DNA from 4 places in the Dactylosporangium sp. NPDC050588 genome. Region 2 is predicted to be linked to each of the others. Evidence: riboswitches for the same ligand, from Rfam matches in the RefSeq annotation. Region 2 holds a riboswitch; each other region holds the start of a gene.
The links. A riboswitch is a leader RNA that binds a small molecule or an ion and turns the genes downstream of it on or off. The one in region 2 is predicted to bind cobalamin.
Positions count from the first base shown of each region.

Region 1: linked by a shared signal. The riboswitch ahead of metE (5-methyltetrahydropteroyltriglutamate--homocysteine S-methyltransferase) and the one ahead of AB0I21_RS44725 (CbtB domain-containing protein) in region 2 are both predicted to bind cobalamin.
Region 3: linked by a shared signal. The riboswitch ahead of AB0I21_RS26655 (ribonucleoside-diphosphate reductase subunit alpha) and the one ahead of AB0I21_RS44725 (CbtB domain-containing protein) in region 2 are both predicted to bind cobalamin.
Region 4: linked by a shared signal. The riboswitch ahead of bluB (5,6-dimethylbenzimidazole synthase) and the one ahead of AB0I21_RS44725 (CbtB domain-containing protein) in region 2 are both predicted to bind cobalamin.

Region 1 is NZ_JBFAJA010000071.1:46,442-53,408, forward strand. Features, by position in the region: gene metE (5-methyltetrahydropteroyltriglutamate--homocysteine S-methyltransferase) at 1-1,826, opposite strand, end outside; cobalamin riboswitch at 1,957-2,179, opposite strand; gene AB0I21_RS39820 (DUF4437 domain-containing protein) at 2,216-3,109, opposite strand; gene AB0I21_RS39825 (TetR/AcrR family transcriptional regulator C-terminal ligand-binding domain-containing protein) at 3,194-3,751, shown strand; gene AB0I21_RS39830 (arylmalonate decarboxylase) at 3,748-4,491, shown strand; gene AB0I21_RS39835 (methyltransferase domain-containing protein) at 4,582-5,379, opposite strand; gene AB0I21_RS39840 (FAD-dependent oxidoreductase) at 5,398-5,925, opposite strand; gene AB0I21_RS39845 (hypothetical protein) at 5,973-6,185, shown strand; gene AB0I21_RS39850 (nitroreductase family protein) at 6,188-6,718, shown strand; gene AB0I21_RS39855 (DUF488 domain-containing protein) at 6,849-6,967, shown strand, end outside.
Region 2 is NZ_JBFAJA010000087.1:6,027-12,993, reverse strand. Features, by position in the region: gene AB0I21_RS44755 (YfbM family protein) at 42-527, opposite strand; gene AB0I21_RS44750 (SRPBCC domain-containing protein) at 613-1,050, shown strand; gene AB0I21_RS44745 (helix-turn-helix domain-containing protein) at 1,037-1,369, shown strand; gene AB0I21_RS44740 (hypothetical protein) at 1,641-2,288, shown strand; gene AB0I21_RS44735 (hypothetical protein) at 2,267-2,671, opposite strand; gene AB0I21_RS44730 (hypothetical protein) at 2,744-3,343, shown strand; cobalamin riboswitch at 3,514-3,645, shown strand; gene AB0I21_RS44725 (CbtB domain-containing protein) at 3,682-3,897, shown strand; gene AB0I21_RS44720 (CbtA family protein) at 3,912-4,643, shown strand; gene AB0I21_RS44715 (helix-turn-helix transcriptional regulator) at 4,686-5,258, opposite strand; gene AB0I21_RS44710 (MFS transporter) at 5,318-6,712, shown strand.
Region 3 is NZ_JBFAJA010000039.1:53,041-60,007, reverse strand. Features, by position in the region: gene AB0I21_RS26655 (ribonucleoside-diphosphate reductase subunit alpha) at 1-1,155, opposite strand, end outside; cobalamin riboswitch at 1,289-1,500, opposite strand; gene AB0I21_RS26650 (DeoR family transcriptional regulator) at 2,456-3,037, opposite strand; gene AB0I21_RS26645 (beta-galactosidase) at 3,039-4,994, opposite strand; gene AB0I21_RS26640 (extracellular solute-binding protein) at 5,251-6,558, shown strand; gene AB0I21_RS26635 (sugar ABC transporter permease) at 6,555-6,967, shown strand, end outside.
Region 4 is NZ_JBFAJA010000018.1:123,785-130,751, forward strand. Features, by position in the region: gene AB0I21_RS15045 (S8 family serine peptidase) at 1-567, opposite strand, end outside; gene AB0I21_RS15050 (hypothetical protein) at 909-1,247, shown strand; gene AB0I21_RS15055 (roadblock/LC7 domain-containing protein) at 1,244-1,750, shown strand; gene bluB (5,6-dimethylbenzimidazole synthase) at 1,800-2,420, opposite strand; cobalamin riboswitch at 2,458-2,662, opposite strand; gene AB0I21_RS15065 (metallophosphoesterase) at 2,750-3,436, opposite strand; gene AB0I21_RS15070 (MBL fold metallo-hydrolase) at 3,576-4,313, opposite strand; gene AB0I21_RS15075 (helix-turn-helix domain-containing protein) at 4,385-5,335, shown strand; gene AB0I21_RS15080 (HAD family hydrolase) at 5,402-6,094, opposite strand; gene AB0I21_RS15085 (hypothetical protein) at 6,134-6,637, opposite strand; gene AB0I21_RS15090 (hypothetical protein) at 6,630-6,842, shown strand; gene AB0I21_RS15095 (dienelactone hydrolase family protein) at 6,884-6,967, shown strand, end outside.

The DNA of each region.
Region 1 (6,967 bases), on a different contig from region 2:
TACGCCCCCTGTGCCGCCCGGCGCAGCGGCAGCGTCTCGCGCAGCGCCGGCTCGTCCACCTGGATCACCCGGATCCCGGCGGCCTCGAGGTCCCGGCACTCGCCGCGCAGCGCGAGCGCGACCTGGTCGGCGGTGGCGGCGAGCGGCTGGTCGGTGCGGACGAACGACCACGCGAGGATGGTGACCGGGCCGGTGAGCATCCCCTTGACGGGCCTGGTGGTCAGCGACTGGGCGAACGTGGCCCACCCGACCGTCATCGGCGCACTGCGGGCCACGTCGCCGTGCAGGATCGGCGGGCGGACGCAGCGGGAGCCGTACGACTGCACCCAGCCGTGCCCGGTGGCGGCGAACCCGGACAGCTGCTCGGCGAAGTACTGCACCATGTCGTTGCGCTCCGGCTCGCCGTGCACGAGCACGTCCAGGCCGAGGTCCTCCTGCAACTGGACGACCCGCCGGATCTCGGCCCGCATCAGCGCGGCGTAGCCCTCGTCGTCGAGGGTGCCGGCGGCCAGCGCGGCGCGGGCCCCGCGCAGCTCGGCGGTCTGCGGAAACGAGCCGATCGTGGTCGTCGGCAGGTCGGGCAGCCCGAGCAGTTCCTGCTGGCGGGCGGCGCGGGCGGTGGAGTCGCCGCGCCGCCGGTCCGCGGCGGTGAGGGCGGCGAGCCGGGCCCGCACCTCGTCGTGCCGCCACGCCGCCGGGGGCGGGGGCAGCGGCGCGGGCAGGTGCGCCGTGCCGTCGCGCAGCGCGCGGCCGAGGAGCACGACCTCGTCGACCTTCTGCCGCGCGAACGCGAGCCGCTCGTGCAGGCCCGGGTCGAGGCGGGTCTCGACGGACAGGTCCACCGGCACGTGCAGCAGCGAGCAGGACGTGGACACCGCCACGTGGTCGGCCAGGCCGGCGACGACCGCCCCGGCGGCGACCGCGGCGCGCAGGTCGGTGCGCCAGACGTTGTGGCCGTCGACGAGCCCCGCGACGATCGTCCTGCCGCCGAGGGGGCCGGCGGCCGCGAGCCGGTCGAGGTTGCCGGGGCCGGCGACGAGATCGAGGCCGATCGCCTCGACCGGCGTGTCCAGCAGGGCCGGCAGGGCGTCGCCGATCTCGCCGAAGTACGTGGCGACGAAGAGCTCGGGCCGGGCCCTGAGCGCGCCGAGCCGGGCGTAGGCGCGGCGCAGCGCGGCGATCTCGTCCGGGCCGCGGTCGGTGGCGTAGGCGGGCTCGTCCAGCTGTACCCACGAGACACCCGCATCCGCGAGGGCGGCGAGGATCTCGGCGTAGACGCCGACCAGGTCGTCGAGCCGGGCGAACGGGTCGTCGCCCTTGGCCAGCAGCAGGAACGTGGCCGGTCCGACCAGCACCGGCCGGGTCTCGACGCCCAGGGCGCGGGCCTCGGCGTGCTCCCGCAGCGCCTTGGCCGGGTCGGCGGCGAAGACGGTGTCGGGTCCGATCTCCGGCACCAGGTAGTGGTAGTTGGTGCCGAACCACTTCGTCAGTTCGAGCGCCGGCTCGGCGTCCACGCCGCGGGCCATGGCGAAGTACGTGTCGAGCTTCGACAGCCCGAGCGCGGTGAACCGCGTGGGTGTCGCCCCGACCGCGACGGCGGTGTCGAGGACGTGGTCGTAGTAGGAGAACGTGTTCGACGGGATCGCCGCGAGGCGGGCGTTGCGCAGCGTCTGCCACACGTCGGCGCGCAGCGTCGCCGCCGTGCGCTCCAGGGTGTCCTCGTCGATGGTGCCGGCCCAGTAGGCCTCGACGGCCCGCTTCAGCTCGCGGTTTCCGCCGATGCGTGGGTAGCCGAGCACGGTGCTCAGCCCGAATGTGGTGCTCATGTGTCCCCTCGGTGCACAGTCACGACGGCCGGACTGGCACGGGGGGACGCCACCGGCCGCACGGCGGCGCGCCGCGTGGGCCGGTCGATGGCGTCGGCCGTCCCGCGCGGCCTCCGACCACCGCACGCCGGGCGGCGCGCGGTGCGCTGGCAGGTCTTCGGACTCGCGGGCGTGACCCTGGATGTCGTCCAGGGTCGCCTACTGGCCGTCGCTTCCCAGGCCTTGCGGCCCAGTGCTCAATGACGGCGGTCGTTCCCACTCACCGCTGCGGGGCAGTCCCGGATTCGCACCGGATTCCCTGTTGCCACGGCCGGTCCCGGAGGACCGGCCGAACCAGCTGCACTCATCACCATACATACGCACCGCCGCGGGAGCGGGTGTCGGCTGCGTCACTGGTGCGTGGGGTCGCTCCAGCGGCCGATGCTGCGGGAGCGGACCGGCTCGATGAACCGCGGCGCGGCGCTGTGCGGGAAGCCCTCGCCCCAGTTGGTGGCGTCGCCGTGCATCTGGACGCGGGCGTTGTCGGTGTACCAGTCGACGAGGTCCGCGTCGGAGCGCACGATCCACGTGCAGCCGGCCTCGGCGTCGGCGGTGAAGTCGCCGTGGCGGATCAGCGGCGGACGCCAGAAGTACGTGCCGGGCCACATCTTGCCGAAGTTGTAGTCGAAGCCGCCGTCGAGGCAGTACGCCTCCTCGGAGCACGGGTGGTGCGCGAGCGGCACCTCCCGCCAGCCGGGCTTGGCCTTGATGAGCCGGGTGTAGAAGCCGGTCTTCTCGTCGCGGTGCAGCAGCTTGATGAACAGGCCCGGCACCGGCGTGCCGCCGAGGTCGAAGCGCATCGGGGAGCCGTCCTTGACGTCGATCCACGGCATCCGGGCACTGTCGAGCACGACGAGCTTCTGGTCGGGACGCACGGTTTCGCGGTCCTTGGTCTCAGGGTGGAAGTGCCAGTCGCCGTACTCGCGGAACAGCAGGATCTCCGTGCCGGCAGCCGCCGTGACCGGCGGGGTCCACACGCCGGCGGGCGCGGTCCAGTAGCCCTCCGGCCCGAGGACGGTGTCGCCGATGACGACCTGTCCGGACAGCACGAACCATTCGGTGTCCGCGTCGTGTACGCCGGCGGGCCGCGACCAGTCGCCGGTGAAGCGGACCTTCAGCGAGGCCGACCCGTCCTCCTCGTCGTAGCTGAGGTTGCGCTGCTCGGCGGTGCCGGTGGCGTGCTGGAACTCGGCGAGGTGCCAGATCAGGTCACGCTCGTCGACGATCTCCACGTGCGGGCGCATGGTGTGCCTCCAGGCTCGGCAGCAGTTTCCGGTGCGGAATGTATCGCTTAATAGTTTCGCGTACAAGGTGTACCGTCAACGCTCGTGACCCGACCTGGCCGACCCGCCGGCCCCACCTCCGACACCGAGACCGTCGTGCTGACCGCGGCCCTGGAGCTGCTCCTGGCCGAGGGTGCGGCGGCGCTGACCGCGCAGCGGCTGCACCAGGTCACCGGCGTGTCCCGGTCGACCATCTACCGGCACTGGCCCTCGCCCGGCGCGGTGCTCGCCGCGCTGATCGACGTCGCGCCGCTGCCGCCCGGCGCGCCGACCGGCGAGCCGGCGCAGGACCTGCACGCCGCCGTCGACCAGCTGTGCGACCGGCTCCGCGACCGGCCCGTCGGCGCGTTCCTGCAGGCCCTCGTCGTCGCCGCCGCCTCCGACCCGGCGGCGGTGCCGCTGCGCCAGCGCTACGTCACCGACCTCCTGGCGCCGTTCCACACCGTGCTGCGCGCCGCGGGCGCCTCGGCGAAGGACCGCGAGGACGCCGTCGCCGCGATCGTCTCGCCGCTCCTGCTCGACGCGCTGCTGCTGGACCGCCCCGCCGCCCGCGCGCGGGCACACCGCATGGTCTCCGTCGTCTGTCAGGAGTTGACCGCATGACCAACGCCGTCGGGCCGCGCGCCGTCTTCGGCGTCATCGTCCCCAGCACCAACACCGTCGTCGAGCACGACTACTGGAGCGCCCGGGTGCCGGGGGTGGCGTTCCGCGCCGGCTCCATGCACATCCCGAACCCCGCGATGGGCGACGACGCCGGCTTCGAGGCGCTGCTGGTCCAGATCCGCGCCTCCATCGACACCGCCGTGCGCGACGTCCTCACCGCCGAGCCCGACCGCATGGTCATGGGCATGTCCGCCGAGACGTTCTGGGGCGGCGTGGAGGGCAACGCCGCGTTCGAGGACCGTCTGCGCGCCCGCACCGGCCTCCCGGTCACCACCGGCGCCAGCTCGTGCCGCGCCGCCCTGCGGGAGCTCGGCTGCCACCGGATCGCGGTGTTCTCGCCGTACCAGCCGATCGCCGACCGCGAAGTGGGCCGGTTCTTCACCGAGGCGGGGTTCGACGTCGCCGCCATCACCGGCCTGCGCTGCCCGACCGCGACGAACATCGCCCGCGTCCCCTCCGCACACCTCCGCGCCGTCGTCGCCGAGCTCGACGCCCCGGACGTCGACGCGATCGTGCAGGTCGGCACCAACCTGTCGTTCGTCGCCCTCGCCGACACCCTGGAGGAGGAGCTCGGCAAGCCGGTCATCGCCATCAACGCCGCCACCCTCTGGCACGCCCTGCGCTCCCACGGCCTCGCCGACCAGCTCCCCGGCGCGGGCCGCCTGCTCCGCTCCCACTGACCGGCAGGACTTCACGTCCGCCGCAGACCTCCTCGGGCAGCGTCGGACCGCCCAAGGTGCAGCTGTGGACCTGCCTGTCCTGGGGCCGCGTCACGACGGGACGCGGCCCCAGGCGGAGATCATGGGGGAGGTGGCGAGGTCGAGGAGGCCGGCCTCGATGTTGGCGAGGTGCTGGTCGATCTCCGCGTCGGTGGCGAGGCCGGCCCTGGTCAGCGACGCGCGGATCTGCCGGGTGGTGGCGTGCTCCAGAGCGGCGCAGGCGGGCCCGGTGACGGGGAAGTACGCGTCGGCGGCGACGTCGACGAGGCCCGCCTCGCGCAGCAGGCGCGGCAGGGTGCGCCCGTAGGCGAGGTCGACGCCGCGGGCGGCCATGAGCGTGCGGAAGTCGTGCTTGAGCTTGTTCGCGAGGCGCTGGGGCGGGGCGTGCTCGTCGGGGCAGACGAGGGGCTGCAACGACGGGTCCGCCTCCTCGAGCAGGAGCCAGCCGCCGGGCCGTACCGACGCCATCATCGCGGCGAGAGCGCGGGCGCGCTGCGGGACGTGGACGAGGACCAGGCGGGCGTGCACGAGGTCGAAGCGGTCGTCCGGCGGCGGGTCGACACCCACGTCGTGGCGGCGGACCTCGTAGCCGGCGCCGCTGCCGGACCCGGTCCAGGAGGTGTCGATGTCGGTGGCGAGGACGTGCCCGGCCGGGCCCACGCGCGAGGCGAGCCAGGCCGGCACGCTCGTGCCGCCGGCGCCGACCTCCCAGCACCGCCAGCCGGCCCGGATGCCCAGGGCGTCGATGTGGCGGAACGTGGACGGGTCGAACAGCGTCTCCAGGGCGGTGAAGCGGGCGCCCGCCTCCGGCTGCTGGTTGTCGAGCAGGTACCCACCGCCGTCCGTCACGCCCGCATCATCGCACCATCAGCCGATGGTGATGGCGCCGCGTCCTTCGCCGCAGCCGCCCGTGCGGTCGTAGAGTGGGTCGGTGCCGACCGCCGCTCTCGTCTGCCAGGTCGAACTCTCGCCACCGCTGGCACATGTGACGGTGAAGGGCCGCATCGACCCGCACATCACACCGGAGCTACGGCGCGGCGTGCTGGGCACGCTCGCCGCCGAGCCGGACGCCGTCCTCATCGACCTGCCGGCGTCACCGGCACCGAGCCGATCGCGCTGACCGCGTTCGTGCCGCTCGCCCGGGCCGCCGCCGCGTGGCCGGGCGCCGACCTGGTCGGCGAAGTCGGCGAGCACGGCCGTGCTGTCGCGGGCGACCTCGGCCAGGAACGGGTTGGTGTAGTAGGACCGCACCACCCCGCTGGCCCGGCCGGTCGGGCCAGCGGCCCGCGTGCCGCGCTCGAACACGACCGTCGACACGCCCCGCCGGGCCAGGTGATACGCGGCGCTGAGGCCGTGCACCCCCGCACCGACGATCCCCACCTCATGGAAACCCACGGAAGTAATCCTATCGCTTGAGTAGGTAATTCGCTACGCTGACCCGTATGGCGCTCGCAGGACAGCCCACGGGGCACGCGGCAGTCACCCACCTCGCGAACCGGGTGATCCGGCTCGGCCACCGCCTGATCGGTTTCGGCGTGGCTTCAGCGGAAAGTCTCCCGGCGGAGCCCTGCCCGCCCGCCCTGCCTGACGCGGCGGTGTGGGCCGAGATGGCGTCGGAGCTGCGGCTGCGCGCCCTGACCAGCACGGAGTTGTGACGATGGAGACGTGGGATGCGGTGCGGTCGCGGCGCAACGTCCGCGAGTACAGGCCGGACCCGGTGCGGGCAGAAGATCTGCGGCGCATCGTCGAGGCGGGCTGGCGGGCGCCGTCCGCGTCCAATCGGCAGCATTGGGACTTCGTCGTCGTCACCGACCGCGAGCAGCTGACCAGGCTCGCGACGGTCTGGCCCGGCGCGCAGCACGTCGCCGGCGCGGCGGCCGCGATCGCCCTGGTGCTGCCCGAGGCCCCGGACGAGCGGACCCGCCTCACCGACCGGTACGACCTCGGCCAGGCGACCTACGCCATCCTCGTCGCCGCCGCGGACCTGGGCATCGGCACCGGCCACGCGGGGGTCGGCGACCAGGAGAAGGCCCGCGAGATCCTCGGCGTGCCCGACACCCACACCGTCGCCTACCTGATCGGCGTCGGCTACCCGGCCGACCGGCCGCTCCAGCTGATCCGCAACCCCGCCCGCCGCCCGTTCGACGAGGTCGTCCACTACGGCACCTTCGCCGCAGCCTCCTCCTGAAGCCCGCCCGTCCTGAAGCCCACCCGTCCTGAAGCCCACCCGTCCTGAGGCCGCCCAACCTGAGGACGCCCGTTCTGACGCCGTGCCTGCCGGAAGCTGCGCTGTCCGGAGCCGGGGTAGCGTTGCTCCGGTGGACGGCGGGGCGGCGCGGGTCTGGACGGTCGGGCACGGCGCGCGGCCGGTCGAGGCGCTGCTCGACATCCTCGTCGCCGCCGGGGTGCGCACGCTCGTGGACGTGCGCAGGTTCCC
Region 2 (6,967 bases):
CCGGTTCTTGCACAACGGGGGCGGCCTGGTGCCGCCCCCTGTCACATCGCCGTGAACACCACCGCGCGGCCCGCCGCGGCGGCGCGGTCGTAGAACGCCTGGATGTCGGCGAAGTTGGACCACGTGTACTCGAAGTCCTGGTCGTCGCCGGCGCCGGCGTAGTCGCTCTTGTCGAACGCGTCGAACCGCTCCCGCAGCCAGGCGCGGTCCAGGTCGCGCAGGGCCGCCGCGACGTCGCGGACCTCGTCGGCGGTCACGTACACGGCGTAGTAGTCCTCCTCGAGGAGGTCGCGGCCGCCGAGCACGGCGTGCGTCAGCGGGTATTCGCCGGCGTCGGCGTCGAGGGAACCGGTCAGGCAGCGGTGCACGGCGTCCCACGCCTTGTCGGTGTCGACCTTCATCGACTCGTCGTCCCACTCCTCCTCGAGGTCCCCCAGGAGCGCCGCGACCTCGTCCTCGTCGCGGTCGGCGGCCTTGAGCAGCTTCTTCTCCTGCTTCGCCGTGATGGCGAAGTGCACTCCCAGCATGCCGGTGATCGTACGGTCCAGTTGACGCAACCAGATGATTGCTATACGTTGGATGCAACTGAACGGTTGCTACATGGAGGCGGACATGACTTTTCCCGACCGGATCGAGCGCACCCTGCAGCTGGCCCACCCGCCGGAGAAGGTGTGGGCGGCGCTGACCACCGCCGAGGGCCTCGGCACCTGGTTCGGCAACCGTGCCGAGGTCGACCTGCGCGTCGGCGGCACGGCCAAGCTCATCTGGGACAGCGGCGACACCGCCACCCTCACCATCACGCGCGTCGACCCGCCGCACGTCTTCGCCTACACCTGGCCGATCTACGGCCTGCCGCAGGAGGACCCGCGGCGCAACCAGGTGGAGTTCACCCTCACGCCTTCCGCCGACGGCACCACATTGACCATGATCGAGAGCGGATTCGCGCAGGTGCCGGACGAGACCGTGCACAACACCGCGTACACCGGAAACACCAAGGGCTGGACCAGTGAGCTCGGCGAGCTCGTCGCGTACCTCGATGGGCAGGCCTGATCCGGAGGCGGTGGCGCAGGAGGTCTTCGCCGCCCTGGCCGACCCGAGCCGGCGGGGGATCCTCGCCGCGCTCGCGGCCGGGGGGCCGGCCACCGCCACCCAGCTCGCCGGGCAGCTGCCGATCACCCGGCAGGCGATCGCCAAGCACCTGGGCCTGCTGGCCGAGGCGGGCCTGGTGGTCGCCGAGCCGGGCGAGCGGCGGCGGGTCCGGTTCCGCCTCGACTCGGCGTCGATGAAGGTGGCGCAGCAGTTCCTCGCCGCCCTGGCCCGGGACTGGGACGGGCCGCTGCTGGCCCTGCGGGACCGGCTCGACGGCTGAGCGCCGTACCGGACAAAGACCACATTCGGGACCGAACGGTTTGGGTCGGGAATCGACTCCGGCCGGGTGTGCGAGTGGCTGGTAACGTCCAGACGTGGATCTGCTGAGGGTGGAACACCGTCACGTAGAATTGGCCGACGTCGACTTCTCGGGTCGCTCGTTCGACACGTTCGGTGCCTATGGCGGGACATTTCTGCGATGTAACTTCTCGGAAACTTCTTTCGGAAGGTTCAGCGTCGGCCATCAGGGCCAGACGCGATTCGTCGACTGCGTGTTCCACCGCACGAGGTTCCCGCTGGGCAACACGTACCTCGGCGACGCGCGCTTCGAGCGCTGCCTGTTCGACGGTGCCCGGATCCGGGAGCTTGACACCGAATGCGCGGAGTTCGTGGAATGCGTGTTTCGTGGCCGGGTGTGGCACACCGTATTCAACGGCGCTCCCGGCGGGGCGGACGGCGGTCCGGTCCGCGCCCGCAACGAATGGCGCGGCAACGACTTCACCGACGCGGACCTCGTCGACGTGGACTTCCGCGACATCGACCTGCGTGCGCAGCGCTGGCCCGCCGACGGGGCGGAGTACGCGCTGATCGACGACGTCGACGCGCGGGCCGCGGCGGCCGTCGACGCCATCCACACGGCGCCGGACGGCACGTGGCCGGAGCCGGCGCTGGCCGTGCAGGCGATCGAGTTCGCCCGCACCGGCCGGCCGCGCGACCCGAACGGGTTCGTGCTGCTGCGGCGCCGCGAGCTCGGGCACCGGCTCCCGCCGGAGGTCCGCGAGCAGCTGTGGACCCTGCTGGTGTCCGGCTACAAGAACGACAAGGACGACCGGCTCGGGTCCGACCACACCGACGGCCGGCTGGGGTCCGACCACACCGACGACCGGCTCGTGACCGGCTACACCGACGACCAGGAGTAGAGCGCCCGCCCCTGCGCGACCGCGGACCTGGCCAGCCCGGCGAGCGCGACGAGCCGCCCGGCCTCCCAGTCCTCCAGCAGGAACCGGTCCGCGTAGCCGCGGATCTGCCCCTCCTCCAGCCGGGTGAGGGTGTCGACGAGCTCCGCGTTGATCCGCACCGTCCACGGGCCCAGGAACTCCGGGTCGTCGGCGCCGCGCAGCGGCTCGTCCCGGCCGAACTCGCTCGGATCCCGCCCGTCGATCTCCGCGGCGAACTCCTCGACCTCCAGGATCCAGCCCTTGCAGTCGACATACGGCCAGTCGTTGCCGGCCGGACCCAGATCGAGGTCGAGCGCCGCCAGCTCCTGCTCGGTCGCGGCGAAGTAGTCCATCATCACGCCCACTGACCGACATTATCGCGACCTGTCGATCCCGGCAGCACTCGGCCGCGCTCACCCGCGAGCTATCCTGCCGGCATGGACGCGCTGCGGCTGCACCGGGCGGAGCTGGAGAACCTGGCCGGCGGGGAGGAGGTGCGGGCCGCCGTCCACTGCCGGACGGCGTTCGGCGGCGAGCGGCCGCGGCGCTCGCGGCAGGAGCTGGAGCACCTGGTGGCCGACGTCCCGGCCGAGGTGCGGGACGCGGCGGTGGCGGCCCTGCGGGACGCACCGGACGCGGATCCGGAGCAGGCATGGGAGCGCGTCGTCGCCGTGCTCGTCGGCGCCGACTCGGTCATCCGGGTCGACGTCGACAAGGCGATCGGCGGGTACGCCGTCACCGGCCCCGACGACTCGTGCGCGGCCCGCCTGGACCGGGGTATCCGGGACGCGACGATGGTCCACTGTGTCGTCACGGACCGGCGGCTGGTCCTCGCGGACATGGACGACGACCTGCGCGGTTTCCGGCTGCGGGCGGCGGTGCCGCGCACCGCCGTGCTGCGGGCCCGCCGCGACGGCAGGTTCCTCCAGCGCGGCCGGGTCGTCGTCGACTTCGCCGACCTGTCGCAGCTGGCGCTGCTCACCGGCGTCTTCGGCACGGGCCGCGCCGACGCGCTCGTGGCCGCGCTCGCCGGATAGGACCGGCCGCCAGCACGCGTCGGCCACCGGCGCGACGGACCGCACAAGGTCGGCACCCACCTCGTCGCCCTCACCCCGACCGAGAACTTGATCACCCTCCCACTGGGCGCCGGCCGTCCTGACCAGCGGGGCGGCGCCCGATTCCCGTGCCCGGATCGGCCGTTCGATTGACACGCTGGTACGCCGTCCGTACCGTCCGAAACATACACGTGACAGTGAACGGAAGCCGGTGCAAGCCCGGCACGGTCGCGCCGCTGTAACCACGCAGGTGGGAGTCAGACCCGGGCACGGTCACGACAACGCTCGATGGGACGCGAAATCCCGCAGGAGGCTGCATCATGGCATCGATCTCGGCTCTTCCCACCCCGGCCACCGCACCGGCCCCGATCCCGCTGCGGCAGATCCTGCCGTGGGCCACGTTCGGCGTCGTCCTCGCCGTCGTCCTGCTCTACTTCGTCGGCGCCGAGCAGGGCATCACCTCGGTCGTCTCGGGTTCGACGGTGCACGAGTTCGTCCACGACGGCCGGCACCTGCTCGGCTTCCCCTGCCACTGAGCCGGGGCGCCAGCATGTTGAATGCCCGGACGCTCCTGGTCCGCGGCATGATCACCGGCCTGGTCGCCGGTGTCGCCGCGTTCCTGTTCGCCTACCTGTTCGGCGAGGGCCCGATCAACGACGCGATCGCGTTCGAGGAGGTCCACGCCACCGACCATGAGCACGGGCCGGTCAGCCGGACCGTGCAGAGCACGCTCGGCCTGGCCACCGCCTCGGTCGTGTACGGCGTCGCCATCGGCGGCCTGTTCGCCATCGCGGTCGCGGTCACGCTCGGGCGCATCGGCCGGATCAGCGCCCGCGCCACGGCCGCGATCGTCGCCCTCGCCGGGTTCGTCGGGGTGGCGCTCGTGCCGTTCCTGAAGTACCCGGCGAACCCGCCCGCGACCGGCAACCCCGACACGCTGCAGCAGCGGACCGGCCTGTACTTCCTGATGATCGTCATCGGGGTCGCCGCCGTGCTCGGCGCGATCGTCGTCAGCCGGTCGCTGCAGCCGCGCTTCGGCACGTGGAACGCGACGATCCTCGCGGTCGTCGGCGCCGCGACCGTCGTGGGTGTCGCGATCGCGATGCTGCCGGCGGTCAACGAGGTGCCCGACGGGTTCTCCCCGGTGCTGCTGTGGCGGTTCCGGCTCGCGTCGCTCGGCACCCAGGCGGTCACCTGGGCCACGCTCGGCCTGCTGTTCGGCTACCTCACCGAGCGCAGCCAGCGCCCGGTCGTGGCCGACGCGCACCCGGTCGCGGTCTGATCTGTTCGTTGCTGAAGGCGGTGGGGCGTTGCCCCGCCGCCTTCACTGCTTCCCTCTCGCGCGCACCCGCGCCTTCTCCCCCTGGGGCCCGAACATGTGCAGGACCTCGACGGTGTGCTCGCCGGCGGGGCCGAACCAGTGCGGCGTGCGGGTCTCGAACTCGGCGACCTCCCCCGGCCGCAGCGTCAGCTCCTGCCCGCCGAGGATGAGCCGCAGCTCGCCGGCGAGGACGTACAGCCACTCGTAGCCCTCATGGGTGACCAGCCTGGGTTCGCCGGGTTCGAGCACCTGCTTGAACACCCGCACCGGTCCCGGGTAGCGCGTCAGCGCGACGACCACGCTGCCTCTCCGGTTTCGCTGGGGCTTCAGGTGTACGCGGGGATCCCCTGTCGCCGGTGCCCCCACCAACTGGTCGAGGGCCACCTGATGCGCCTGGGCCAGCGGCAGCAGCAGGTCGAGCGTGGGGCGGCGCTTCCCGGACTCGAGCCGCGACAGCCCGCTGACGGAGATGCCGGTCCGCGCCGACAGCGCCTCGAGGGTCAGCCCCCGCCTGCGGCGCAGGTCCCGCAGCCGCGGCCCGATCCCGTCGATGAGCCGCTCCACCTCGGCGTCCATTTTGCAATCTTCGCAAATTCTCTGCGGCCTGTACGGGGTGCGCGCCGATCATCGTGGCCATGGACACCACACGGCGCTGGACCGTTCTCGCCATCTGCTCGACGAGCCTGTTCCTGGTCGGGCTCGACACCACGATCGTCAACGTCGCCCTGCCGTCGATCGGCGACGGCCTGCACGTCGGCACCCGCGGCCTGGAGTGGACCGTCGACGCGTACACCCTGGCCCTGGCGAGCCTGCTCATCTCCTCCGGCGCCCTCGCCGACCGCTTCGGCCGTCGCCGGATTTTCCAGATCGGCCTGGTCGTCTTCGCCCTCGCCTCGGTGGCGTGCGCGGCCGCGCCGTCCCTCGGGTGGCTCGTCGCCGCCCGCGTCGTGCAGGGCGTCGGCGGCTCGATGCTGAGCCCGGTCGCCCTCGCGATCGTCGTCAGCGTCATCACCGACCCGAAGGAGCGCGCCCAGGCGATCGGCGTGTGGGCCGCGATCTTCGGCGCCAGCATGGCCGCCGGCCCCGTCGCGGGCGGCGCGCTCGTCTCCGCCCTCGGCTGGCGGTCGGTCTTCTGGGTCAGCGTGCCGCTCATCGCCGCGGTCCTGGTCCTCACCGCCGTGTACGTGCCGGAGTCCCGGTCCCCGCAGCCCCGCCCGGTGGACGTGCCCGGGCAGGTGCTGCTGGTCGCGCTGGTCGGCGGGTCCGTGTCCCTGCTCATCGAGGCGCCGCACGCGGGCTGGACCGCTCCGGTTTCGGTCTGCCTGTCGGCGGTCACCCTGGCCGCCCTTGCCGGGTTCGTGGTCACGTCCCTGCGCCGCCGGTCGCCCCTGATCGACGTCCGCCTCTTCCGCCACGCCCCCTTCACCGCCGCCGTCCTGGGCGCCGTCGTGCTCTTCGCCGGTCTCAACCTGACGCTGCTGCTGAGCACGCTTTACCTGCAGCACACCCGCGGCCTGTCACCCGCCGCCGCGGGGCTCGTCACGCTGCCGATGGCCCTGGCGGCGACGGTGTGCGCGCCGCTGTCCGGCTACCTCGTCGGCCGCGCGGGCCCGCGCCCGCCGCTGCTCCTCGCGGGCGCCTTCGTCCTGGCCGGCGGACTGTGCCTGGTCAGCCTGTCCGACGTCACCGCCCTGCCGGTGCTGCTGTTCGCGTTCCTGCTGCTCGGCGTCGGCATCGGCTTCGCCAACACCCCGATCACGAACACCGCCGTCGCCGCCCTCCCACCGTCCCGCTCGGGCGTCGCGGGCGGCATCACCTCCACGGCCCGCCAGTTCGGCGCGGCCCTCGGAATCGCGGTTGCGGGCGGCCTGGTCGCGTCGTCCTCCCCCGCGGGCCTGCCCGCCGCGTCCCGCCCCGGCTGGCTCCTGGTCGCCACCTGCGGCGCCGTCCTGCTCGCCGTCGCCAGGCTCTCCCCCACCCCGCGAACCACCCCACAACCCACTACACGCCCCGCCACCAGCCACGCGTAGGACGCGTCACCGCACCGCCCCACGCCCGACCACCAATTACCTGCAACCGATTACCAGCAATCGACTACCAGGAATCGTCGGAAGGAGCCGTCACCAGCAGCAGTGTCCGCATGCCCCGGCGATCGGGAGCATAGGGATCGCTCTGACCATCGTCGCCTGGGTTGGCGTCGGGTTGGACCTCGATCTCGTAGAGCGGGGCCTCGGCGCGGTAGATCCCCCGGCGGTCGCTCACGTGTTCGGCAAAGTCCAGGCCGA
Region 3 (6,967 bases), on a different contig from region 2:
GCGGTACGCCTCGTCGAACTCGGCACCGAACAGGTCGGGCAGCTCCGGCGCGTCGGACGGGTCGATGAGCGACCAATCGGCGTCGGCCTCGACCCGGCGCATGAACTCGTCCGGGATCCAGTTCGCGAGGTTCAGGTTGTGGGTGCGGCGGGCCTCTTCGCCGGTGTTGTCGCGCAGCTCCAGGAACTCCTCGATGTCCGGGTGCCACGGCTCCAGGTACACGCACGCGGCGCCCTTGCGCCGGCCGCCCTGGTTGACGGCGGCAACACCCGCGTCCAGGGTCTTCAGGAACGGCACGATGCCGTTGGACTTGCCGTTCGTGCCGCGGATGAGCGCGCCCCGGCCGCGCACCCGGGACCAGGAGATGCCGATCCCGCCGGAGAACTTCGACAGCTTCGCGACCTGGTGGTAGCGCTCGTAGATCGAGTCGAGCTCGTCGCGGGGCGAGTCGACCAGGAAACACGACGACATCTGGGTGTGCGCGGTGCCGGAGTTGAACAGCGTCGGCGAGCTCGGCAGATACGCGAGGGACGACATGAGCCGGTAGAAACCGATCGCCTCACCCGGGGTCTGCGACAGCCCGCACGCGACGCGCAGCAGCCAGTACTGCGGGGTCTCCACGACCAGTCTCGACGAAGGGTGGCGCAGCAGGTACCGGTCGGCGACGGTCCGCAGCCCGAAGTACTCGAAGCGCAGGTCGCCGTCGACGTCGACGGCGTCGTCGAGCTTGCGGGCGTTGCGGGCTACGAACGCCGCGGTGTCGTCGCTGATGAGGCCCTGCTGGTGCGCGTGCCGGATCGCCTGGCTGAAGCTCGCCACGCCCTGCCCGCGGACCTCCTTGTCGACGTACGCCGCGAGCAGCCGCGCCGCGAGCCGCGAGTACTGCGGCTCCTCACCGATCAGCTCCGCCGCCGTCTGGATCGACAGCTTGTCCAGCTCCGCCGTCGTCGCCCCGTCGTACAGTCCGCTGATCGTCTTCGTCGCCACCCGCAGCGGGTCGACCTCGTCGAGGTCGGCGACCCATCGCTCGACCGCCTTCACGATCTTGTTGACGTCGACCGGCTCCAGGTCGCCGTTGCGCTTGCGGACCTGCATCGCGTGCCGGCGCTGCTCCGGCGCCTTCCCGGCCGTCGCCTGGTCCTGCGTCACCGTCATGTGCTCCCCCTCGTCGCCTGCTCATCACCACCGGATGAACGCAGGGGGAAGCCCGCCACAGAAAGGCGCACGCGAGGAGCACCTGGCGATGGCGTCAGCCGTCCCACGCGGCATCCGACCACCGCACGCCGCCCTCGGCGCGCGGTGCGCTGGCAGGTCTTCGGACTCGCGGGCGCGACCGTCTCCGGTCACCTACTGGCCGTCGCTTCCCAGACCTCACGGTCCAGTGCTCAATGACAGCGTTCGTTCCCACTCACCGCTGCGGGGCAGTCCCGGACTCACACCGGGTTCCCTGTTGCCACGACCGCACCGAAGCGCGGCCGAACCAGCTGCAAGCGACACCATATATGGGTGCGGGCGAGAATTCACAACACCAGATCCTGTGTCGGCGTGTCGTGCCGTAGCTCACAGCCGGGTCCGCCGGCCGGCACCGGCGGACCCGGCCGTGGTCACGCGGGGACGGAGGGCGGGGCGCCGGACCCGAACGCCCAGCCCTCGACGGTACCGATGGCGGGGTCGTAACCGGTGGCGCCGAGGCTGCTGTAGTTCCAGGCACCGCCGGGCACTGCGTGCCAGTAGGACCAGTACGCCGACGCCGGCGGGGTGTTGACGCATGGCTCCGTGGCGGCGGTGGGCTTGCCGTTGATCCGGCAGATGAAGGCGAGGCTCCAGCGCTGGGTGCCGGTGACGGTGAACCCGGCGCCGCGGCCTGCGAGTCGGCGGCGGTGAGGGTGGCGAAGCCGGCGCCGGTCAGACCGGGCACGGCCTGCGCGGTCGCGCGGATCGCGGTGGCCGGGTCGAACCCGGTCGTCGTGTAGGTGATCGCGCCGCGGTCGGCGGCCGGGCCGGAGCAGCGCACCTGCAGGCCGAGCAGGAATCCGCGGGCCTTGAGCCAGGCGACCGGCCGGCCGGCGCCGCGCAGCGCCTGCGCGGCGAGGCCGGTGCTGTTGGCATTGCTCGACGCGGTGTCGGCCGCGGTAGGTCGGCCCGTAACACTCGATGATCACGCAGTCGTCGGTCAGTGTCGCCAGGACGCCCGCGATGTCATGGCGTCGCCAGGCGTCGAAGTGGTCGGTGAGCTGGTTCATTTGGCCTGCCTCGGCGCCTCGGCCCGGGGTCGGTGGTTCGACGAGCGAACCGCGTATGCCCAGTTGGCACAGCTGGGCGGTGACCCCCTGATTGCGGCCGACCATGTCCTGTACAACGCCAAGTCGGGCGGCTGTGACATGACCTCGGTCGATGCCTCGGCGCTCAGCAAGCCCAACATCCCGACCCCCGAACGGGCACAGGTTCGGCGCGGTCAGGGCTGCAGGAGCACACGCTGGGCGGCGCGCTCCAGCAAGGCCCGGTCGGTCGCGGCGGCGAGGGTGTCATGGGCCGGGTGGCTCAGCACCTGGACGATCGCGATGTCGAGATTCAGCGCCTGCAGCGTCCGTTCGGTCTGGGGCCCGGCATGACTGCCACCGGGGGTACGGATTCCGCCGATCAGCAGGACCGTGGTGCGCTCGTTGCGCACGGCGGCCGCGACGATCGGCATCGGCGTCACCACGGTCAGGCCGGCGACGTCGTCGAGCAGCTCCGTCAGCCGCACTGCCTTGGGGCCGCCCGAGATCCCGACCGCCATGCCCGGCTGGACGAGGCCCAGCGCCTCCTGGACCTCGTCCGGGGCCGGCCGATGCGCTGGCCGTGCCGGCTGCTCCTCGCCGATCGGCATGGCTCCGCCGCGGACCCGGTGCAACAGCCCGCGATCCGCGAGCACCTCCAGGTCCCGGCGGATCGTCGGGATCGACACGTCGAAGCGCTCGCTCAGCTCGTGCAGGCCGATGCCGCCGAGTTCGCGGGTCGCCGCGACGATCCCGGCGCGACGCGTCTCGATGAGCACCTCACGCCTCCTCGATCACCGTTACCGCACCGGCCTCGACAACGCGGCCGCCGACTTCAGCGGCGTGCTCGCCATGGTTGATCGCGATGACGAACGGCGGGCGCCGCACGACCTCGACCGTTTCGGGCACGTCGTGGCGGACCGAGAGCCCTGTCTGAGGCAGGATCCGGGCCAGCAGTCGCTCGAGGCCGGCCGCGTCCGGGCGGGTCGAGACGTACCAGGCCGTGCCGCCTCCGTGCGCTTTGCGGGTGACGGCCGGACCTCCGGCCGCCGGTCCGTCCGAGTAGGTCAGCACGACCTCCGCGGTGTCGACGACGAGGTCCTCGGCCCACACATCGGCGGCCGTGCCGTCCGAGAGCTCGATGTGCCGGCCCTGCCGCAGCGGCAGGAACTCCTCGACTGTCACGCCGAGCAGGTCGCGGAGCGCCCCCGGATGCGCATCCCCGTGCACGGTGTCGTTCGCGTCGACGATGCCGGAGAAGTACGACACGAGCAGCGTTCCCCCGCCGGTGACGTATGCGTCGAGGTTCTTCGCCGCCGCGGCCGTCGTCAGGTACAGCGATGGTACGACGACCAGCGGGTACCTGCTCAGGGCCGCCTCTGGGTGGACGAAGTCGACGGTGAGGTGGGCCTTCCACAGCGCCGTGTAGTACGCCTCGATCCGCTCGCGGTATGCCAGGTCCACGGACGGGCGCCATTCCAACTCGAGGGCCCACCACGACTCCCAGTCCCACACGATCGCCACGTCGGCCTTGACCCGGGTGCCGCGCAGCCGGTCCAGCCCGGCGAGGCGTCCGCCGAGCTCGGTGACCTCGCGCCAGATCCGGGTGCTGGTTCCGCCGTGCGGCAGCATCGCCGAGTGGAACTTCTCCGCCCCGAACCGCGAGGCCCGCCACTGGAAGAACAGCACCGCGTCGGCGCCGCGGGCCAGGTGGGCCAGGCTGTTGCGGGTCAGCTCGCCGCGCCGCTTGGCGATGTTGCGGGGCTGCCAGTTCACGGCGCTCGTGGAATGCTCCATCAGCATCCACGGCGCTCCGCCGGCGAGGCTGCGCGTCAGGTCCGCGCACATGGCCAGTTCGATGTGCGGATCGTCGCGTTCGGCCTGCAGGTAGTGGTCATTGGCGACCACGTCGACCTCGCCGGCCCACTTCCAGTAGTCGACCCACTTGCAGTTGGCGATCATGAAGTTGGTGGTGACCGGTACCTCGGGCGACAGGCCGCGCAGGATGTCGCGCTCCCGCCGGAAGTTCTCCAGATGGACGTCGGAGCAGAACCGGAAGAAGTCCAGCTGCTGCGCCGGGTTCACCGGTGTCGGCGCTGCGTGTGGCGGCTCGATCTCGGCCCAGTCGCTGTAGCGCTGGCTCCAGAACGTCGTGCCCCATGCGGCGTTGAGCGTCGGCAGGTCGCCGTGGCGGTCCTGCAGCCAGCCGCGGAACGCCTCGGCGCAGCCTGGGCAGTAGCAGTGCGGGTTCACGCCGGCGTACTCGTTGTGGACGTGCCACAGCGCGACCGCCGGATGCTCGCCGTAGCGGCGGCCCAGCTGCTCGGTGATCGTGGCGGCGGCCCGCGCGTACTCAGCCGAGCTGGGACAGAAGCTCTGCCGGCCGCCCTGTCCGAGGACGTGGCCTTCGCGGTCGATGAGCCGCGCGTCGGGATAGCGGTAGGTCAGCCACGGCGGTGGAGCCGCGGTCGGCGTGGCGAGGTCCGCGCGGATCCCGTTGGCATGTAGGAGCTCCAGAACCCTGTCGAGCCACTCGAAGGTGTACTGCCCCTCGGCGGGCTCGAGCATCGCCCAGCTGAAGATGCCGACGCTGACCAGGTTGACACCGGCTTGCCGCATCAGCCGGACGTCCTCGGCCCAGACCTCCTCAGGCCACTGCTCCGGGGCGTAGTCGCCGCCGTAGGCGATGGCATCGAGACCGCGGGGAAACCGCGGCGACGGTTGAAGCTGGTCCATCTTGCAACTCCTGGCTGTGAACGCTCCCGGTTCTATAGCGGCAGCATAGCGCAGGCATCACGCGCGAATTAACCTCCGCGCAATGTATTGACAGCACGTCTAGGACGGCCAAAACTGTGAGCGCTCCCGGTCGTTCACCCCGATCGCCGCAGCGATGGACGTCTGTCGGAGGGTGCCGGAGCGCCGTAGTCACGGCCGTTTCGTTTCTCCCGCTCGCCCTCGTCGCCGCGGTGACCTACGCACGTTGGAGACCAAGATGACCCCGAAACTCCGTACGCTGTTCGCGGTCGCAACCGCGAGTGCGCTGCTGCTGACCAGCGCCTGCGGATCCAGCGACGACGGCACACCCCAGAACACGGCCACCGGCAAGGTCGAGCTGACCTTCTGGTCGTGGGTGCCCGGCATCGACAAGGTCGTGGCCCAGTGGAACGCCGCCAATCCCGACATCCACGTCACCGTCAGCAAGCAGGCGCAAGGTGACGAGGAGGTCACGAAGGTCCTCACGGCCAACAAGGCCGGCAACCCGCCGGATCTCTTCCAGGCCGAGTACCAGGCGCTTCCCACGCTGGTCAGCAACGGCGCCGCGGCTGACCTCAGCAAGTACACCGCCGACGCGAAGGGCAAGTTCGCCCCCGGCGTGTGGAGCACGATCACGCTCGGCACCGACGCGGTCTACGCGATCCCGCAGGACTCGGGTCCGATGATGCTGTACTACCGCGCGGACGTCTTCGAGCAGCTCGGCCTCAAGGTGCCGACCACCTGGGACGAGTTCGGTGAGGTCGCCAAGCAGGTCCGGCAGAAGGACCCGAAGCGCTACCTGACCACCTTCTCCGCCGGCGACCCGGGCTGGTTCGCCGGACTCGCCCAGCAGGCCGGCGCCAAGTGGTTCGGCGTCAGCGGCGAGACCTGGTCCGTGCAGGTCAACGACACCGCGACCAAGAAACTCGCCGAGTACTGGGGCGGCCTGGTCGCCTCCGGCGCGATCGACAACAAGCCGATGTACACCCCCGAGTGGAACAAGGCCCTCAACGACGGCACCCTGATCGCCTGGCCCAGCGCCGTCTGGGGCCCCGGCGTGCTGTCCGGCAACGCCCCCGACACCGCCGGCAAGTGGAAGATCGCGGAGATGCCGCAGTGGACCGCCGGCGAGCACAAGACCGGCAGCTGGGGCGGCTCCTCGACGGCCGTCGCGGCGAAGTCCAAGAACATTGCGCAGGCCAGCAAGTTCGCCATCTGGCTCAACACCGACCCGACCGCGGTCGCCGGCCTGATCAAGGAGGGCGGCATCTACCCGGCCGCGACCGCCGCACAGTCCGGCGGGGAGCTGTCGAAGGCGCCGGCGTTCTTCAGCAACCAGCCCGATTTCTACAAGCTCGCCCAGCAGGTCGCCAACTCGGCGGCGGGCGTCACCTGGGGCCCGAACGTGAACGTCACCTACGCCACCTACAAGGACACCTTCGCCAAGGCCATCACGGCGAAGACCCCCTTCCCCGCGGCGGTCGACCAGATGCAGAAGGCCACCGTCGACGACCTGAAGAAGAACGGATTCAAGGTCTCCGAATGACACGCCGCTCCGCGCGTACAGCGCCCAGCCGGGTGCCGTACGCCTTCCTCACCCCGGCGATCGGCCTGTTCGCCCTGTTCATGGTCGCGCCGATCGGCTACACCGTTTACCTGTCGCTGCGCCGGGTGCAGGTCTCCGGGCTCGGGCTCGGTGCCCGGGCCCGGGCGGAGTCCTTCGCCGGATTTGCCAACTATCAGGCCGTCATCAACGACGGCGAGTTCTGGCAGAGCTGCGTGCGGGTCCTGCTCTACGGCCTGGTGCTCGTGCCCACCATGCTCGGGCTCGCGCTGCTCTTCGCGCTGCTGCTCGACCTCCCGCGGGCCCGGGCCCGCGCCTTCTCCCGGATCTCGATCTTCATGCCGTACGCGGTGCCGGCGGTGATCGCGAGCCTCATGTGGGGGTTCATGTA
Region 4 (6,967 bases), on a different contig from region 2:
GCCGTGGCCGTGGCAGTCGGCGGGGTTGCTGTCCCCGTCGACGATGTCGGTGCCCTGCTTCACCCGGCCGCTGAACTCGGTGTGGCTCGCGTTGAGGCCGGTGTCCAGCACGTACACGGTGACGCCCTGGCCCGGGTTCGCCGCGTAGGTGAACGACTGGTTCAGCGGCAGGCTCCGCTGGTCGATGCGGTCGTCGCCCCAGTTGGGCGGGTTGTTCTGGGTGTCGAGGACGGTGATGCGCTGGACCGCCTCGACCGACGCGACGGCCGGGTCTGCGGCCAGCCGCTGCGCCTGCTGCACGGACATGTTCGCCGAGAAGCCCCGCTGCACGCTGTCGAACACGTGCCGGGTCTGCCCGCCGAACCTGCCGGTGAGCCGCTGGGCCTGGGTGGCGATCGCGGTGGAGCCGTCCTTCAGCGTGACGATGTAGCGACCCGCCACCGCGTCGGGACTGTCCGCGTACAGGATCGCGCCCTGCGCGACGGCCGCCGCCGGCGCGGCCGCCGCGAAGGCGCCGGCCAGCCCCGCCACGAGCGCGACGCCGGCCGCCGTAATTCGGTGGAACACGGTGAGACCTCCTCCGAGGGGATGCCAGCTCCGTGGCCGGGTCCGGTTGACGCCGACCCCGGAGGGCTGGAGCAGAAGGTAGGAGGACGCGACCGGCGAAGGTCACCCCGGTGAACAGACGTCGACGATCTGCGCCGTCAAAACTGTTTATGAGTTGCGCGCGCTCACCGGCAGTGACCGGTGGATCGGTTGAGAAGTCAGCCGGCCATGAGCCGTCCGGCTAAAAGCTGCGTCGAAGAGTGCGGCGAAAGATCGCTTCGTGCGAGGCTGGCCGCGGCACCCGCACCAGCTCAGGAGGCACGGATTTGAGCAACAACCTGGACGTCGCGCTGAAGAGCGCGATGAACATCGAGGGGGCGTTCGCGGTCGCGCTCGTCGACTACACCAGCGGCATGACGCTGGGCACCCTCGGCGGCGGCGCCGACTTCGACATCACGGTGGCCGCGGCCGGCAACACCGACGTCGTGCGGGCGAAGCTGCGCACCATCGAGATGCTCGGTCTCGGCGAGCCGATCGAGGACATCCTCATCACGCTCGACAGCCAGTACCACATCATCCGGCCGCTGCACTCCCGCAACGGTCACGGGTTGTTCCTGTACGTGGCGCTCGCGAAGGCGCGCGCCAACCTCGCGCTGGCCCGCCACCAGCTGCGCGCCATCGAAGAGGGCCTCGAACTGTGACGTCCGGCTTCTTCGGCGGCGCCCCCGACGCCGACGGCCTGCCGCGCAGGGAGAGCCTCGAGCCCGGGGGCGGCGTCGGCCAGCTGCAGCCGCCGCGGCTGGGCGCGCGGCCGGAGCCGCTCGACGCCGCTCTGTCCCCGGTGCGCGCCGCGATGGCGGACCTGCGCCTGCGCGTGCCGGGGGTCCGCGGCAGCGTGCTCGCCGGCGTCGACGGCCTGCTGGTCACCTACGACCTGGGCGCGTACGACGCCGGCGGAGGCACCGAGCCGCACGACGCGGCCGCGCTCGCGGCGACGACGTTCGGCCTGGGCCGGCAGGTGGCGCTGGTGCTGGGGCAGTCACCGTTCCGGGACGCGACCATGCGCAACGACGGCGGCTACTTCACCGTGTACGCCGTGGACGGCAGCACGCTGCTCGCGGTGCTCGGCAGCGACGGGCTCAACGTCGCCCGCCTGCACCTGGAGGCCCGCCCGACCTGCCAGCAGCTCGCCGCGCTGCTCTGAGCCCCGCCCCGGTCCCGCCCGGCACCGTGCCCGCCCCACGCGGCGCCGGCTACCAGCGGTCGTGGTGCACGGCGTCGGCGAGCGGGGCCCGGCGGCGCCAGCCGTGCCGCTCCAGGTCGGGGACGGACTCCAGGTGGGTCACCGGGCCCAGGCACAGCCACGCGACCGGGCGGATGCCGGCCGGGACGCCCAGCAGCTCACGGACGAACGGCTCGCGGTAGAACGACACCCAGCCGACGCCGAGCCCCTCCGCGGTCGCGGCCAGCCACAGGTTCTGGATGGCGAGGCAGACGGAGTAGAGGCCGGCGTCGGCGATCGCGTGCCGGCCGAGGACCGCCGGGCCGCCGCGGCCGGGGTCGTACGTGACGACCACGGACAGGGTCGCCTCCAGCACGCCGTCGATCTTGATGCGGGCGAAGGCCGCGGCCCGGTCGGCGTCCAGCGTCGCGGCGAACGTGTCGCGCTCGGTGCGGACGTGGTCGTGGAAGGCGCCGCGCAGGGCGGGGTCGCGGACGAGGACGAAGTCCCACGGCTGGGACAGGCCGACGCTCGGCGCGGCGTGGGCGGCGCCCAGCACGCGGTCGAGGACGTCGCCGGGGATCGGCGCGCCGGTGAACTGGCCGCGCACGTCGCGGCGGCGGTGCACGACGTCGTACAGGTCGGTGCTCATCAGGGCAGGCTCCCGCTGCTCGTGGCCGCCCGTCAGGGACGGCCGGTGGCCGCGAGGCCGGTCTTCGGACTCTCGGATCAACGCCTGCACCGTCCGCCTTCCCAGCCCTGAGGCCAGTGACCGCGCACCGCTGGTGCGCATGGACGGCAGCTCCCCGATCACCGCGGCGGGCCCGTGCCGGATTCACACCGGCTTCCCGATTCTCCCCGGTCGCCCGGGGCACCTCGCTTCAGTTCGTGCCGTCCGGCAGCATACGCGGCGGCCCGGCCGGGCCGCGGCAATAGCGGCCCGTCGGGGCTCAGTCCGCGGCATTCGCGGCCCGTCGGGGCTCAGGGCACGCAGAGCCGGTAGTGGGTGGTGAGCCGGCCGTCCTCGACGAGGTGGAACGCGAGCGCCGGCGGCGGCTCGGGCCGGTCCTCGGGCTCCCACGGCAGCACCATCGTCGACTCGACGCCCGGCGCGGCGAGCACGGGCACGCCCGCGAACGTGCCGACGGCGGCGCTGTGGACGTGCCCGCACAGGACGGCGAGCACGTCCGGGTGGCGGCGGAGGACGTCGGCGAGCCGCCCGGCGCCGAGCTGGCGGACCTGGTCCGCGGCGGGCTTGCCCACCGGCACCGGCGGATGATGGCAGCACACGAACGCGGGCGTGCCCGCCGCCGCAGCGAGGGTGCCGTCGAGCCACCGGAGGGTGCCGTCGTCGAGCCAGCCCTCGGCGTGCCCGGGCACCGACGAGTCGCACAGCGCGAACAGCACCCCCGCCACGGTCTCGGCGCGGTCGGTCCGGAACGCGGCCGGGTCGTCGTGGTTGCCGGGCACCGCGAGGACGGGCACACCGAGCTTCCGGAGGCGGCCGAACGCCGCGTATTCGGCGTCGAGTCCGTGGTCGGCGACGTCGCCGGTGACGAGCACGGCGTCCACCGGTTCGCGGAGGCTGCCGATGTACGCGATGACGCGGTCGAACCGGTCGGTCGGCTGCGCGCCGAGGTGGAGGTCGCTGAGGTGGGCGATGAGCACCCCTGCCGGTTACCCCGGCCGGCGCGCGGCTACCGCGGCGGGCGCGCGCCATCCGCGACGGTCCCGCGGCGCCTGCGGCGGGTGCGCGTTGCCCGTGGCGGTCCCGTGGCGGGTGCGCATTGCCCGCGGGGGTTCGTGGCTACCGCAGCAGGTGTGCGCTGCCCGCGGTTTCGAAGGCGGCGCGGACGTCGGCGATGCCCTCGGTGAAGTGGGCCCAGCTGTCGACGTGGACCGGCACCACGGTCTTCGCGTCCAGGAGCCTGGCCGCCGCCAGCATCCCCGCCGCGCCGAGGGTGAGGTCGGCGTCGCCGAGCAGGGCGGTGCGGGCCCGGCCGCCGAACAGGATCGCCACGTCGACGGACGGGAAGCGCGCCGCGACCGCGGCGACGACGTCCAGCGACGCGTTGTCGCCGCTGACGTAGACGGTCGGCAGGCCGTCGCCGTGCAGGACGAACCCGGTGACCGGGCCGGTGAGGTGCTCGGTGCCGTCGGGGCCGTGCCGCGCGGGGACGGCGGTGACCCGCACGTGGCCGCCGCCGGGCCGGGGCAGGTCGGTGTGGGACCACGGCTCCAGGCCGGTGACCTGGCCGCCCAGGCGGGCGGCCGCCGCCGGGGTGCTGAGCACCACCGGTACCGATGCCGCGAACGCACGACCGAGGGTGTCGAGGTTGTCGGGGTGCTGGTCGTGCGAGAGCAGCACGACGTCGACGGCGCCGGCGTCGTCGGGGGTGCCGGCGGCGGGCTCGGTCTTGGTCAGCACGCGGCTGCCGAGCGGGTACTGCCCGGGCGGGTCGAACGTGGGGTCGGTGATGAACGTGACGCCACCGACGCCGAACACCACCGTCGGGCCGCCGAACCGCTGGAACTGTATCGTCATGGGCTTCACCTTCCCCGGTCCCGGTGCCCGCCGGCAGTGGCTGGAACGCCATCCTCCGATACGATCGAGCCATGACGCGCTCGGCGACGACGGTCGGGGTGCTCATCGGCGACGGCGCGCCGATGCTGGAGGTCGCCGTGGCGCCCCGGGTGTTCGGCGTCGCGGACGCCTTCGACGTGCGGACCGCGGGGGAGCACCCCGGCCCGCTGACGACGACCGCCGGCATCGCCCTCACCGCCCCGCACGACCTCGACGCCCTCGACACCGCCGGCGTCGTCGTCGTGCCCGGCTGGCGGGTGCCCGGCGGCGCGCCGGTCGCGCCCGGCATCCTCGACCGGCTCCGCCGCGCGCACGACGAGGGCGCCACCGTGGTCGGGCTGTGCCTGGGCGCGTTCGTGCTCGCCGAGGCCGGCCTGCTCGACGGCCGCCGCGCCACGACGCACTGGCGGCACCTGCCCGAGTTCGCGTCCCGCTTCCCCGCGGTCGACGTCGTCGAGGACGTGTTGTATGTCGACGAGGGCCCGGTCGTCACCAGCGCCGGCAGCGCCGCGGGCCTCGACGCCTGCCTGCACCTGCTGCGTCGCGACCACGGCCCGGCGCTCGCCAACGCGGCCGCCCGCGCCCTCGTCGTCGCCCCGCACCGAGCCGGCGGGCAGGCCCAGTTCATCGAGCGCCCGGTCCCGCGGCCGCGCGACGGCGACGCCGTGGGCGACGCGATGCGCTTCGCCCTGGAGCGCCTCGACGACCCGACCCTGGACGTCGACCGCCTCGCCGCCACCGCCCACCTGAGCCGCCGCACGTTCGACCGCCGCTTCCGCGAGGCGACCGGCTCGTCCCCGCTGCGCTGGCTGCTCCAGCAGCGCGTGCTGCGCGCCCAGCACGTCCTGACCACCACCGACCTGGACATCGACGCGGTCGCCCGCGCCTGCGGCTTCACCGACGGCGTCGCCCTGCGCCCCCACTTCCGCCGCCAGGTCGGGATCCCGCCGCACTCGTACCGCGCCGGCTTCCGCACCCCCTGACGCCGCCCGCTCCGCCCGGTTTCATGGCCGCCGCTTCCGGCTCGGCGGTGCGCCGGTTCCGGCGGCTCAGTGGGGGAGCAGGAGGGCGGGCAGGTCGCGCAGTGAGCCGATCCGGTGCGCCTCGCCGGGTGGGGCGGTGCCGGGGCGGTCGAGGTGGACGGCGCGCAGGCCGGCGGCGCGGGCCGGGAGGACGTCCAGGTCGTGGCGGTCGCCGACGCTCACGACGGTCTCCGGGGCGAGGCCCCAGCGGCGGCACGCCTCGGTGAAGACGGCGGGGTCGGGCTTGAACAGGCCGAGGGTCTCGGCGGTGTAGACGGGTCCGGCGAGGTCGCGCAGGCCGATGCGGGCGAGCTTGGCGGTCTGCTGCTCCTCGATGCCGTTGGTGAGGACGGCCGTGCGCAGCCCCGCCCGCCGGATCGCCGCCAGCGCCGGGCGGGCGTCGGGGTAGGCGGCCCACGACTGCTCGTACATCAGCAGAAAGCCGGAGAAGAGGGTGTCGAGCCGCCCGTCGTCCTCGCAGGGGGTGCCGACGGCGGCGAGGAAGTCGCGGAGCCTGCGGCGGCGCTGCTGCTGGAACGTGACCAGCCCGGCCCGCCACGCCTCGAGGTGCCGCTCCTGGACCGTCGCCCACAGGGTCCGGGTGCCGGCGTCCGGCTCGACCCCGATCGTGGGCAGCCAGCGCAGGAGGGCCGCGCTGACGGCGGCCTCGTGGTCGAGCAGGGTGCCGTCGAGGTCGAGCAGGACGCCGCGCAGCTTCACCCCGCGAACTCTACGGGGTGAAGTTCATAACCCTATTTCCTATCGGAAAGGCAGATACACGATCGCCCGGTGGGCCGTCGCGGTCTGCCCGCCGGCCGGCCCGCGGGCCACACCGGCGACCTCGACCTCGGCGGCCTGCTGCTGCTCGGTGGCGCCACCCTCGCCCTCAACCTGGTGCTGTCGTTGTACCTGCAGGACGGCTTGCACCACCCGCCGCTCGCCGCCGCGGCGATCGCGCTGCCGAGCGCGGTCGGCTTCACGCTGACGTCGGTGCTCGCCTCGGGGCTGCGGCGGCGGGGGACCACGGTCGCGCTCGGCGTCGCGGTGGCCGGCATCGCGACCTCCATCGCCGCGGTCGAGCTCCTTCCGGAGAGGCAGGTGGTGTGGGCCCTCGCGGTGGGGCAGTTCGTGACGGGGGCGGCGGGCGGCTACGTCAAACTCGCCGAACCAGGCGCTGACCCTGTCCCACGCGCCGCCGGGCGCCAACGGGCTCAGCGCCGCGCTGCTGCGGCTGTCGCAGCGGCTCGCCGCGAGCGTGAGCATCGCGGCCGTCAGCGGCATCTTCCTGGCGACGGCGGCCGTGCCCGACGGTCACACCGCCGCGATGGCCCGCGGTGCGGCGCTGTGCCTGGGACTCGCCACGCTCGGCCTGCTCTTCGCCGCCCTCGACCGCGACCGGCCCCGGGACGCGCCCGGCCCGCCGCCCGTCGCGGCCGGGCGCTCGCCGCGGGTGCCATCCGGGTCCTGATCGCGGGCATCGGCGGCGCTATTGGTCGCCGTGGATGGGCGGTGCCTAGCGTGGCCGGCGTGTACATCGCCCGGCCGGTGTCGACCGGTCCGCAGCACCGGGTCGTCGTCGGCCATCAGCTCTTC